One region of the Ectobacillus sp. genome, then DNA from elsewhere that is predicted to be linked to it. Evidence: riboswitches for the same ligand, from Rfam matches in the RefSeq annotation. Region 1 holds a riboswitch; each other region holds the start of a gene.
The links. A riboswitch is a leader RNA that binds a small molecule or an ion and turns the genes downstream of it on or off. The one in region 1 is predicted to bind S-adenosylmethionine.

Region 1 (3,259 bases):
TGGGAACGTTGGAAGCCGTCTAAAAATGCTAACGTACCCAGTCCTCCTGCCCCAACGACACCAGCCATTGCGGTATATCCAACAAGGGCAATTGTTGTAACAGTAATACCTGATACCAATGCTGGTAAGGATTCAGGAATGAGTACTTTCAAAATAATTGTACTTGTTTTTGCTCCCATCGCCTTCGATGCTTCAATGACTCCTTTGTCAATTTCACGAAGAGCAATTTCTACCATACGCCCGTAAAACGGTGCAGCCCCAATAATTAAAGCGGGTAATGCAGCTTCTGCACCTAGCATGGTACCTACTATTATTTTCGTAAAAGGTATGAGTAGAATAATGAGAATGATAAAGGGTATAGAACGAAAGATATTTACGAAGGCCCCTACAATTGTGTGAATCCCTTTGTTTTCCCATAGGTTGTCCTTTGCTGTCATAAATAGTAGCAATCCAAGTAAAAGTCCCAATACAAATGTTGCCACTGTTGAAATAGCTGTCATGTATAGGGTTTCTTCGATTGCTTGCCACATGTCGCCCCAATCTACATTTGGAAAAAGACTAAGCATGAGCAATCACCTCCATTTCAACCTCTTGCTGTGTAATAAAGGCAAGTGCCTTTTCAATATCTTCTGGTGACCCGTTGAGATGAACGACTACATTTCCGTACGAGCCGTTCGATGTTGGAGAAATCTTTCCTTGTAAAATGCTCACGTCGACAATGGTGTTACGAATAAGTTCTGTAATAAATGGCTTTTGAATCGCATCTCGTACAAATTGCAAGCGAACGACGACACCAGCAGGATACTTTTCTACTAAGTCATCGATTGTATCTTCTGCACCTTCAGCATCCGTAATTTGTGATACAAATCGCTTCGTAATTTCTTGCTTCGGATTGCGGAACACATCTAGCACATCGCCAATCTCTACAATAGAGCCTGCATCCATTACTGCAACGCGGTTGCAAATTTTTTGAATAACATGCATTTCATGTGTAATTAATACAATCGTCAGTCCTAACCGTTTATTAATGTCAAGAAGTAGATTTAAGATTTGATCCGTCGTCTCCGGATCCAATGCCGAAGTCGCTTCATCGCACAGTAATACTTTCGGATTATTAGCTAAAGCACGCGCTATCCCCACTCTTTGCTTTTGACCGCCGCTTAGCTGAGCAGGATAAGCATCCTCACGTCCTTGGAGACCAACAAGCTGAATTAATTCATTTACGCGTTCTTTTCGTTCTTCTTTGCCAACTCCTGCTATTTCCAAGGGAAAAGCAATATTTTCATACACCGTCCTGGACCAAAGCAAATTAAAATGTTGGAAAATCATTCCGATTTCTCTACGTGCAATTCTCAATTCTTTACCTTTAATTGCTGATATAATCCGTCCTGCAATCGTAATTTTTCCTGCAGTAGGTTGTTCAAGTTGATTTAACATACGAATCAATGAACTTTTTCCCGCTCCGCTATAACCAATCACACCGAAGATTTCACCTTGTTCAATTTCAAGGTTAACGTCCTGCACGGCAGTGATCGTACCGGTTTTTGTACGATACAGCTTTTGTACTTGCTCTAATTGAATCATCCGTGTTTTCCTCCCCTAAGCTGTCTTAACAAAACAAAAAACCCTATCTACGTAAATGAGCAGAAAGGGTTGTATCATTCTATATCCTCTCTCTCATCTCTCAAAGCATACATGCTTTGCAGGAATTGGCACCATTTCAACACTAAGCTGACGGTTGCCGGGTTTCACAGGGCACAGTCCCTCCACCTCTCTAAATAAGAGAAAACCAGATTGTTACGTCTGATTTCGTATTGTTATAAAGTTTTATGATTATACTTTTTATATTCTATCAATCTTATAACGGAATGTCAACAAAAATAAGTGATTCAATCGGATTACTACTTATTTAGATTTTACGATCCTGCTGCCTGCAAATGAAGAATATCGACTCTACTAAAAGCAAGGTACGGAGGGAACCAGCATACACAATCCCCTGTCTTCGAAGTAAACGCTGCAAGGGAATTTCTCCCGTCAGTAAGGACTGAAGATCTTGTTCTGTTTGAATATGTAATGTATTAGTGGAAGTTTCTTCCTTTCCTATAGAAGCACCATTCTTAGAAATGTGAAGATTATAACGTTCCTGCTCATAGTGAAGCGTTACGCTGCATTGCTGAGAAGGAAGGAGAGGTTCAAGAAATTGTTGTTCATTTGCATATTTTACGAATAATTGTAACGATGAATAGAGTTTCATTAGAGTCACTCCCGCAATCTTTGGTTATAGCGGTTCCTGTAAATTTCTTTCTATTTCCCGAGAAATATGTCGAGGCGACAATATATGTCGCCTAGTCTACCAGCGTCTTCAACTCATAATATAAATATTCTACCGATTGAAATGCATACACCCTTTTTTGCAACTGTCCATTTTGAAAAATTAACAAAGATGGAACACTTTCAATTTCATATTTAATCGCAAGATCTGGTGAATAGTTTAAATTTATTTTTCCTATACGTAGTGTTGGCAATGCCGCTTCTACAACGGTTAGCATCTTATTGGCAAGCTGACACGTCCCGCATAAAGGCGTATATACATATAAGATTGTTCGCTCATCTTGTTCAATACGTTCTGTTACTTCATTAGCTGTCCAGTCTTCCATCCATATCATCCCTACTATAAATATTCCGTATAAATGTCGATATTTGCTCCTACTAATACTGTTGCAAGATGGGACATAGGTGCGGTTGCAACTTCCCGATACGACCGATCCACATATAAATGCTCTGCCTGTGGAAATTCTCGCATAAATTGTTTTCGCAATTTATCTCCTGAGTCATCTGAATCGACAAGAATATAGACTTCTTTATCATGAAATTCATCTATTAATTCATCAAGCTTTGTTAAACTAATCGTTCCATTTGTACAGACGATTTCTACCGGTTCTTTAATAATGGATGCGATTTTTTGTTTATCTGATTTACCTTCCACAATAATCACTTTTTCTACTTCTTTCACGTAGCATCACCTGACTAATTTGGACTGTAGTACAATTGTATATAGTATATTCTTTCTTTTCACGGTGATTCCTTTTGGCTTATCCAAAGATGCAAAAAAGAAGCAGCACGTGCTGCCTCTTTTTTGCAGGCAATACACTGCCTAATAGGATGCTCTCGCCTATTCCTCGCTAATTAATGCTTCGTATTTCTCAGCAGAAAGTAAGTTTTCCAGTTCACTTGCATCACTAATTTCTAGTACTACCAT
Region 2 (3,259 bases), on a different contig from region 1:
AATAATCTGCGCCTGCCTCGATTTTCTTCTCCATTCTTCGAACTGCTGCATCGAAGTGACGAACATTTGGATTAAAAGCCGCACCTATAGAAAATGATGTTGGCACACCAATAGATTTTCCTAGTGGAGATCGACCAGCATTTAATTCCTTTATCATTCGAATTAACTCGAATGAGGATACGTCAAATACAGATGTAGCACCCGGAAAATCGCCTACTCTAGCTGGATCCCCTGTTAAAGCTAATACTTCGTGGATTCCTAAAGAAGACAACCCTAGCAAATGCGAATGCAATCCAATTAAATTATGATCACGGCATGTTAAATGGGCCAGAACAGGAATATCATATCGCCGCAAAAGCGCTCCCATTGCCATATTTGAAATACGCGGACTTGCTAGGGAATTATCAGCAAGCGTAATTGCATCTGCTCCCGCATGCTTTAGCGCCTTTGCACCTTCAAAAAAGCGTTGCGTTACCAATTGCTTCGGCGGATCTAACTCTACAATAACGGTAGTTTCAAGTTTCGCCTTTTCTGACAAACTAGAATTGGTTGCTAGAACTGGCTGCGTAACAACAATAGGTGTGGGCCGAACTTTAATCTGTTTCTCATATATTGGCGATTGCCCATCCAATGCATGTCTCATTGCACGAATATGCTCTGGAGTCGTACCACAGCAACCACCAAGAAGACGAACTCCTTGCTCAATAAACCCTTTTGCCATATGTTCAAAATAATCTGCCGTTCCTTCGTACACATACTTTCCGTCATCATACTTTGGTAACCCAGCATTCGGATATGCGGATAAAAATCCTTCCTTTGGCAATGACACGGTTTCTAATGATTCAATCATGCGAAGCGGTCCCAGATGACAATTTAATCCTACAACATCAGCGCCCCTTTGTTGCAATTCAAGCAGTACTTGTTCAATATATCGACCGCTTTGCGTAAGGCCTGCTTCATGTAACGCAACTTGCGCCACAATAGGAAGATCTGTAGCCTTACGTAATACTCCAAGTGCATGGTAGAGCTCTATTTCATCATAAAATGTCTCCAGAAGAAGTCCATCTACCCCTTCTTCAAGTAATGTATTAGCTTGCTCCATAAGCATAAATTCTCGTTCAACCTCAGTCGTCATAACTGATCCAATATGTTTCATACCACCGATTGTGCCGAGTACAACTGTATTCGAATCAGCTGCTGTTCGAGCATTTCGAACCGCTGCACGATTAATTTGCTTCACATTATTTTCTAAGCCATACATCCGAAGTTTTCCTTCATTTGCCCCATACGTATGAGTTTGAATTACATCTGCTCCCGCTTCTACATAAAGCCTATGAATTCCACTAATTCGATCAGGCTCAGTTATATTTAACTCTTCAAAGCAGCTTTGTAAACCGTATGAATGGAGCATCGTCCCCATTGCCCCGTCCCCTATTAATATTCCTTGCCCTAGTCTCTCTTTTAAGTTGCCCATTTGCCACGCTCCTTATAGTCAAACCAAACAACCCCCACTTCCAATAAAAGAAGAGGGGGACATTTTTTCCTCCTCTTATCACGCAAAACCATCGTTTTGCAGGTTGTAGCACCGTTTCAAACACCTGTTTGAAGGTTGCCGGGCTTCATAGGGCCTATCCCTCCACCACTCTCGATAAGAGTTTCACCATTACCAGATCGTAAATATACAATTTTCCACTAATTTAGCATGGGTTACTCCAAAACGTCAATATATTTTCAGAAAAAAATGAATAATTTATTATTTTCGCACGTAATAATCCTTACTAATTCTTTCGAATAATCAAAAAATGTTTGCTTTTCTCTTGATATTGATATACTTTATTAGAAAGACTTCATACAATTCCATATATTCTTATCGAGAGAGGTAGAGGGACTGGCCCATTGACACCTCAGCAACCATTAACTTTGATGTTAACAAGGTGCTAATTCCAGCAGATTCATTTGAATTTGACAGATAAGAAGAAGTGCTGTTACTAAAACCTTCTTCTTATAGAAGGTTTTTTATTTTAATTAGGAGGGATTACTATGAAATTTATAGAGACAAAGCTCGCTCAAATTGGAAATAGAAGTGAGGACGTAACCGGAACCGTCAATCCTCCCGTATACTTTTCAACCGCCTATCGTCACGAAGGCATTGGACAATCAAGTGGCTATGATTATATTCGTACAGGTAATCCTACTCGCAAAATAGTGGAAGATGCAATTGCAGAATTAGAGGAAGGGGATCAGGGCTTTGCCTGTAGCTCAGGCATGGCTGCCATTACATTGCTTCTTTCCCTATTTCAATCAGGAGATGAAATAATTGTTTCAGAAGACTTATACGGAGGAACTTTTCGCTTACTACGTGATTATGAGGCAAAGTGGAATATTCGATGTAGATACGTAAACACATTGTATCCTGCTGAAGTGCAAGCAGCTATTACTCCACAAACGAAAGCAATTTTTCTAGAAACTCCAACAAATCCACTTATGCATACTGCTGATATTGAAGCAATTGCTACGATCGCCCACGAGCATAATGTGCTGCTTATCGTTGATAATACGTTTTACACACCTATTTTACAGCAGCCTCTTCGCCTTGGTGCTGATATTGTTATTCACAGCGCTACCAAATATTTAGGTGGCCATAATGACGTACTCAGCGGCCTTATCGTCGCAAAAGGAAAAACATTATGCGAATCTCTGGCCTATTATCATAATTCCTCAGGGGCAGTGTTAAGTCCCTTCGACTCATGGCTTCTTATGCGCGGTATGAAAACATTATCTCTTCGAATGAACAAACACGAAGAAAATGCGAAGCAATTAGTATCCTACCTACAAAAAATAGATGAAGTAACCGATGTATTGTATCCAGGACGCGGAGGTATGCTTTCATTCCGTTTAGCACGGGAAGAATGGATAAATCCATTCTTGCAAGCACTCTCCCTTATTACATTTGCTGAAAGTCTTGGTGGAGTGGAAAGCTTAATCACTTATCCTGCTACACAAACGCATGCTGATATTCCTGTTGAAATTCGAACACAACGGGGAATTTGTAACCGTCTATTACGTTTTTCAGTAGGAATTGAACATATCACCGATTTAATGACAGATCTAGAAAGAGCATTCGCTGCTCTTCACAAGGAGGTAGAAGCATGACTGAATCCTATTCCGTACAAACATTATTACTTCACAATAGTCACAAAGTAGACCCCCATACAGGGGCAGTGAGTGTACCGATATACAATACAAGCACATTTCACCA
Region 3 (3,259 bases), on a different contig from region 1:
GCGATCTTCTGTGCAAAATGGGGTAAAAATAATTCGTGCCCCCCTGTCTGATGCAATCCGTGCAAGCTCTGGAAATTCAATATCATAGCAAATTTGGATCGCAATTTTCCCGCAATCTGTATCGAATACTTTTACTTCATCCCCTTCACTAATTCCCCACCATTTTGTTTCATTAGGTGTTACATGTAGCTTATATTGCTTTTCAATGGTTCCATTTCGGCGGAATAAATAGGCAATGTTATATATTTTTCCATCCTCTTCGACAAAATGAGAGCCTCCGATAATATTAACATTGTATTTTACAGCTAAATCTGTAAACAAACTGATATAGCTCTCCGTATACTCTGTTATTCGCTGTACCGCTAGGCTCGGCGCCTTCTCATGCATAAATGACATCAACTGTGTCGTGAAAATTTCTGGAAAGACGGCAAAGTCAGAGCCTGCATCCGATGCAACACCGGTATAATACTCCACTTGCGTTGCAAATTCATCAAAGGAATGAATTTGCTTCATCATATACTGCACTGCACAAATCCGAACAGGAAACGATGTTTTATAATAACGTTTCGTATTTGGTTGATAATCTACATTGTTCCATTCCATCAAGGTAGCATACTGCTTCGATGCTTTATCGTCAGGCAAGTATCCCGGATTAATCCGCATTAACATAAAGCCATTTAATGCTTGAAACGATAAAACCGGATCGTATATTTTATGCAAAATAACTTCATCGACATATTCTCTTGGAGATAATGTATCCGAGTATTTATGATAATTAGGAATTCGTCCCCCAATAATAATACTCTTTAAATTAAGGCGGCGAGCTAAATCCTTACGTGCTTCATACAACCGATACCCAATTTTCATGCGCCGGTAACCAGGATGTACCATAACCTCAATTCCATACATATTGTAGCCATCCGGATTATGATTCGTTATATACCCATTATCTGTAATATCATCCCATGTGTGACGATCATCGTATTCATCAAAGTTAATAAGCAAGCTAGAGCAAGAACCAATAATCTCCCCCTCAAACTCTGCACAAAATTGGCCTTCCTGGAAATGCTCCAAGTGACTCTCTAATTGCGCCCGTGTCCATGGTTCCATACCAGGAAAGCAGGAAGCCTGCATAGCAATAATACTATCGATATCCCGATACTCAATATTTCGAATTAAAATCTTCTTCTCAAACTTTTTTAAATCTAACTGATCAGACATACTATGAACTCCTTTTTATTCCGTTCTCTTTCATATAAATAATTTTTACACTTAGTAGTATACCTCATTTTACCTGTTATGATTTTGTAAGTCATTTTATATGGAAACAATGATACCGTGAAACCCCGCTCAGCGAAAGGTGAACGACCTCATTAATACGAGATAAAATCACTTTATATGCCCCTATCCGATGTTGACTTTACTACCATGAAATGATAGGATAATAAAAACAAACTAAACCGATTGGAATTAAAAACTTTATACATTATCAAGAGTGAACGAGAGATCTGGCTTGATGACTTCACAGCAACCTACCCTAGGAAAGGTGCTTCTACCACCAAAGCTACTGCTTTGGTTGATAAAATGATGCATCTCTTTTTGCAACCAAACGCAGAGAGAGTTTTTTATTTTATTAAAAAGGAGACATGCACATTGAAGAAACCCTATTCTATATTACCTGGAGCAAAACCGTTTTTCTTTAAAGGCAATGATATTGGCATTTTAGTTTCGCACGGATTTAATGGTACACCGCAAAGCATGCGATATGTAGGCGAAAGGCTTGCAGAAAAGGGATATACAGTGTTAGGCGTTCGGCTCGAGGGACACGGTACACATTATAAAGATTTAGAGCGATGTTACTATGAGGACTGGATTAGAAGCCTGGAAGAAGGATATAAACAACTTGCAGCACATTGTAAATATATTTATGTAGTTGGACAATCCATGGGCGCAACGCTTGCTCTCACACTAGCTCACTCCTATCCATGCGCTGGTGTAATTACGATCAATGCCGCTTTTTCAGTCCCTTGCTATGAAAAATATGAAGCAACGGATTCTCCAAGATATATTGAGGAATCTGCTCCTGATATAAAAGACTCTTCCGTGCATGAAATCGTTTATGATACTGTTCCTGTTGCATCCATCCGACAGCTTCTTCGCTTGATTCCATTTGCAAAAGCGAGACTGTCATCGATTCATTGCCCCGTCTTGCTTTTGCATTCACAAGAAGATCATGTCGTACCTGCCAATTCTGCACATCACCTATACGATGCCATCGGCTCTACTCAAAAACATGTAATACCTTTAACAAATTCCTATCATGTTGCCTCCATGGATTTCGATAAAGATAAAATTGTAAGCTCCTGTACACAATTTATTGAAAGAAAATCAAGCCACCTTACACCCACTGTCTAAAAAAACGAGCATCGGATGAATCCGATGCTCGTTTTTCTACATAAGACGAAGAAGAGAACCCTCGTTGACTTTCTTCTTAGACGTATCTTTCCGACCTTTATCTTTTATTTTATCCATTTCCTCTTTAAGTCGTTTCATTTTCGCATCCAAATATTGAATCATTTCTGCGGTCTCTTTTAATTGGTCAGTCAAATGTTTCGGAACTGTCTGATCAAACTTGTAATAAATCTTATGCTCAAGGCTTGCCCAGAAGTCCATCGCTACGGTTCGAATTTGAATTTCCACCTTCACATGCTCGGTTCGTGTAGAAAGAAAGACTGGCACTTCCACAATTAGATGTAGACTCTGATAACCGTTTGGCTTCGGTTTTTGAATATAATCTTTTACACGTAACACTTTAATATCATCTTGACTTTGAATAATATCATAAATTTTATAAATATCGGAAACAAAGGAACACGTAACACGAAAACCAGCGATATCATGAATGTGCTCTTTAGCATTCTCCACTGTAATATCAAGCCCCTTACGTTCTAGCTTACTTACAATACTTTCAGGGCTTTTAATTCTTGATTTAATATGTTCGATTGGATTGTGCTGATGTACAAATTGAAATTCTTCATTTAAAATCGTTAATTTCGTATCCATTTCATCTAACGCAAATTTATATACAAATAAAAAATTTGTCCATTCTGCAATTTGTGCTTGAATCATCTGTTGCATAACAGAAACCACCTTTTTCTTCTGTTTTCTAATACTCTTTTACTTTATCAGACCTAAGTGAACTTTGCATGAAATCTATATGAATAGTTCATGACAATACCATTGCAAAATAGCATAGGGG

Region 2: it holds a riboswitch for S-adenosylmethionine, as region 1 does, so the genes downstream of both, AC11ZT_RS01350 (bifunctional homocysteine S-methyltransferase/methylenetetrahydrofolate reductase) here and AC11ZT_RS13190 (methionine ABC transporter ATP-binding protein) in region 1, are expected to answer to the same signal.
Region 3: it holds a riboswitch for S-adenosylmethionine, as region 1 does, so the genes downstream of both, AC11ZT_RS09780 (alpha/beta hydrolase) here and AC11ZT_RS13190 (methionine ABC transporter ATP-binding protein) in region 1, are expected to answer to the same signal.

Annotation. Positions count from the first base shown of each region.
Region 1 covers NZ_JBXKMX010000289.1:4,373-7,631, reverse strand. The annotation lists gene AC11ZT_RS13195 (methionine ABC transporter permease) at 1-566, opposite strand, end outside; gene AC11ZT_RS13190 (methionine ABC transporter ATP-binding protein) at 559-1,584, opposite strand; SAM riboswitch class I at 1,675-1,785, opposite strand; gene AC11ZT_RS13185 (hypothetical protein) at 1,910-2,254, opposite strand; gene AC11ZT_RS13180 (thioredoxin family protein) at 2,346-2,657, opposite strand; gene AC11ZT_RS13175 (toprim domain-containing protein) at 2,672-3,013, opposite strand; gene gcvH (glycine cleavage system protein GcvH) at 3,173-3,259, opposite strand, start outside.
Region 2 covers NZ_JBXKMX010000034.1:146-3,404, forward strand. The annotation lists partial or broken gene AC11ZT_RS01350 (bifunctional homocysteine S-methyltransferase/methylenetetrahydrofolate reductase) at 1-1,474, opposite strand, end outside; SAM riboswitch class I at 1,547-1,655, opposite strand; SAM riboswitch class I at 1,865-1,976, shown strand; gene AC11ZT_RS01355 (methionine biosynthesis PLP-dependent protein) at 2,041-3,153, shown strand; gene metC (cystathionine beta-lyase) at 3,150-3,259, shown strand, end outside.
Region 3 covers NZ_JBXKMX010000213.1:132-3,390, reverse strand. The annotation lists gene AC11ZT_RS09785 (GNAT family N-acetyltransferase) at 1-1,221, opposite strand, end outside; SAM riboswitch class I at 1,484-1,586, shown strand; gene AC11ZT_RS09780 (alpha/beta hydrolase) at 1,654-2,415, shown strand; gene AC11ZT_RS09775 (GTP pyrophosphokinase) at 2,452-3,138, opposite strand.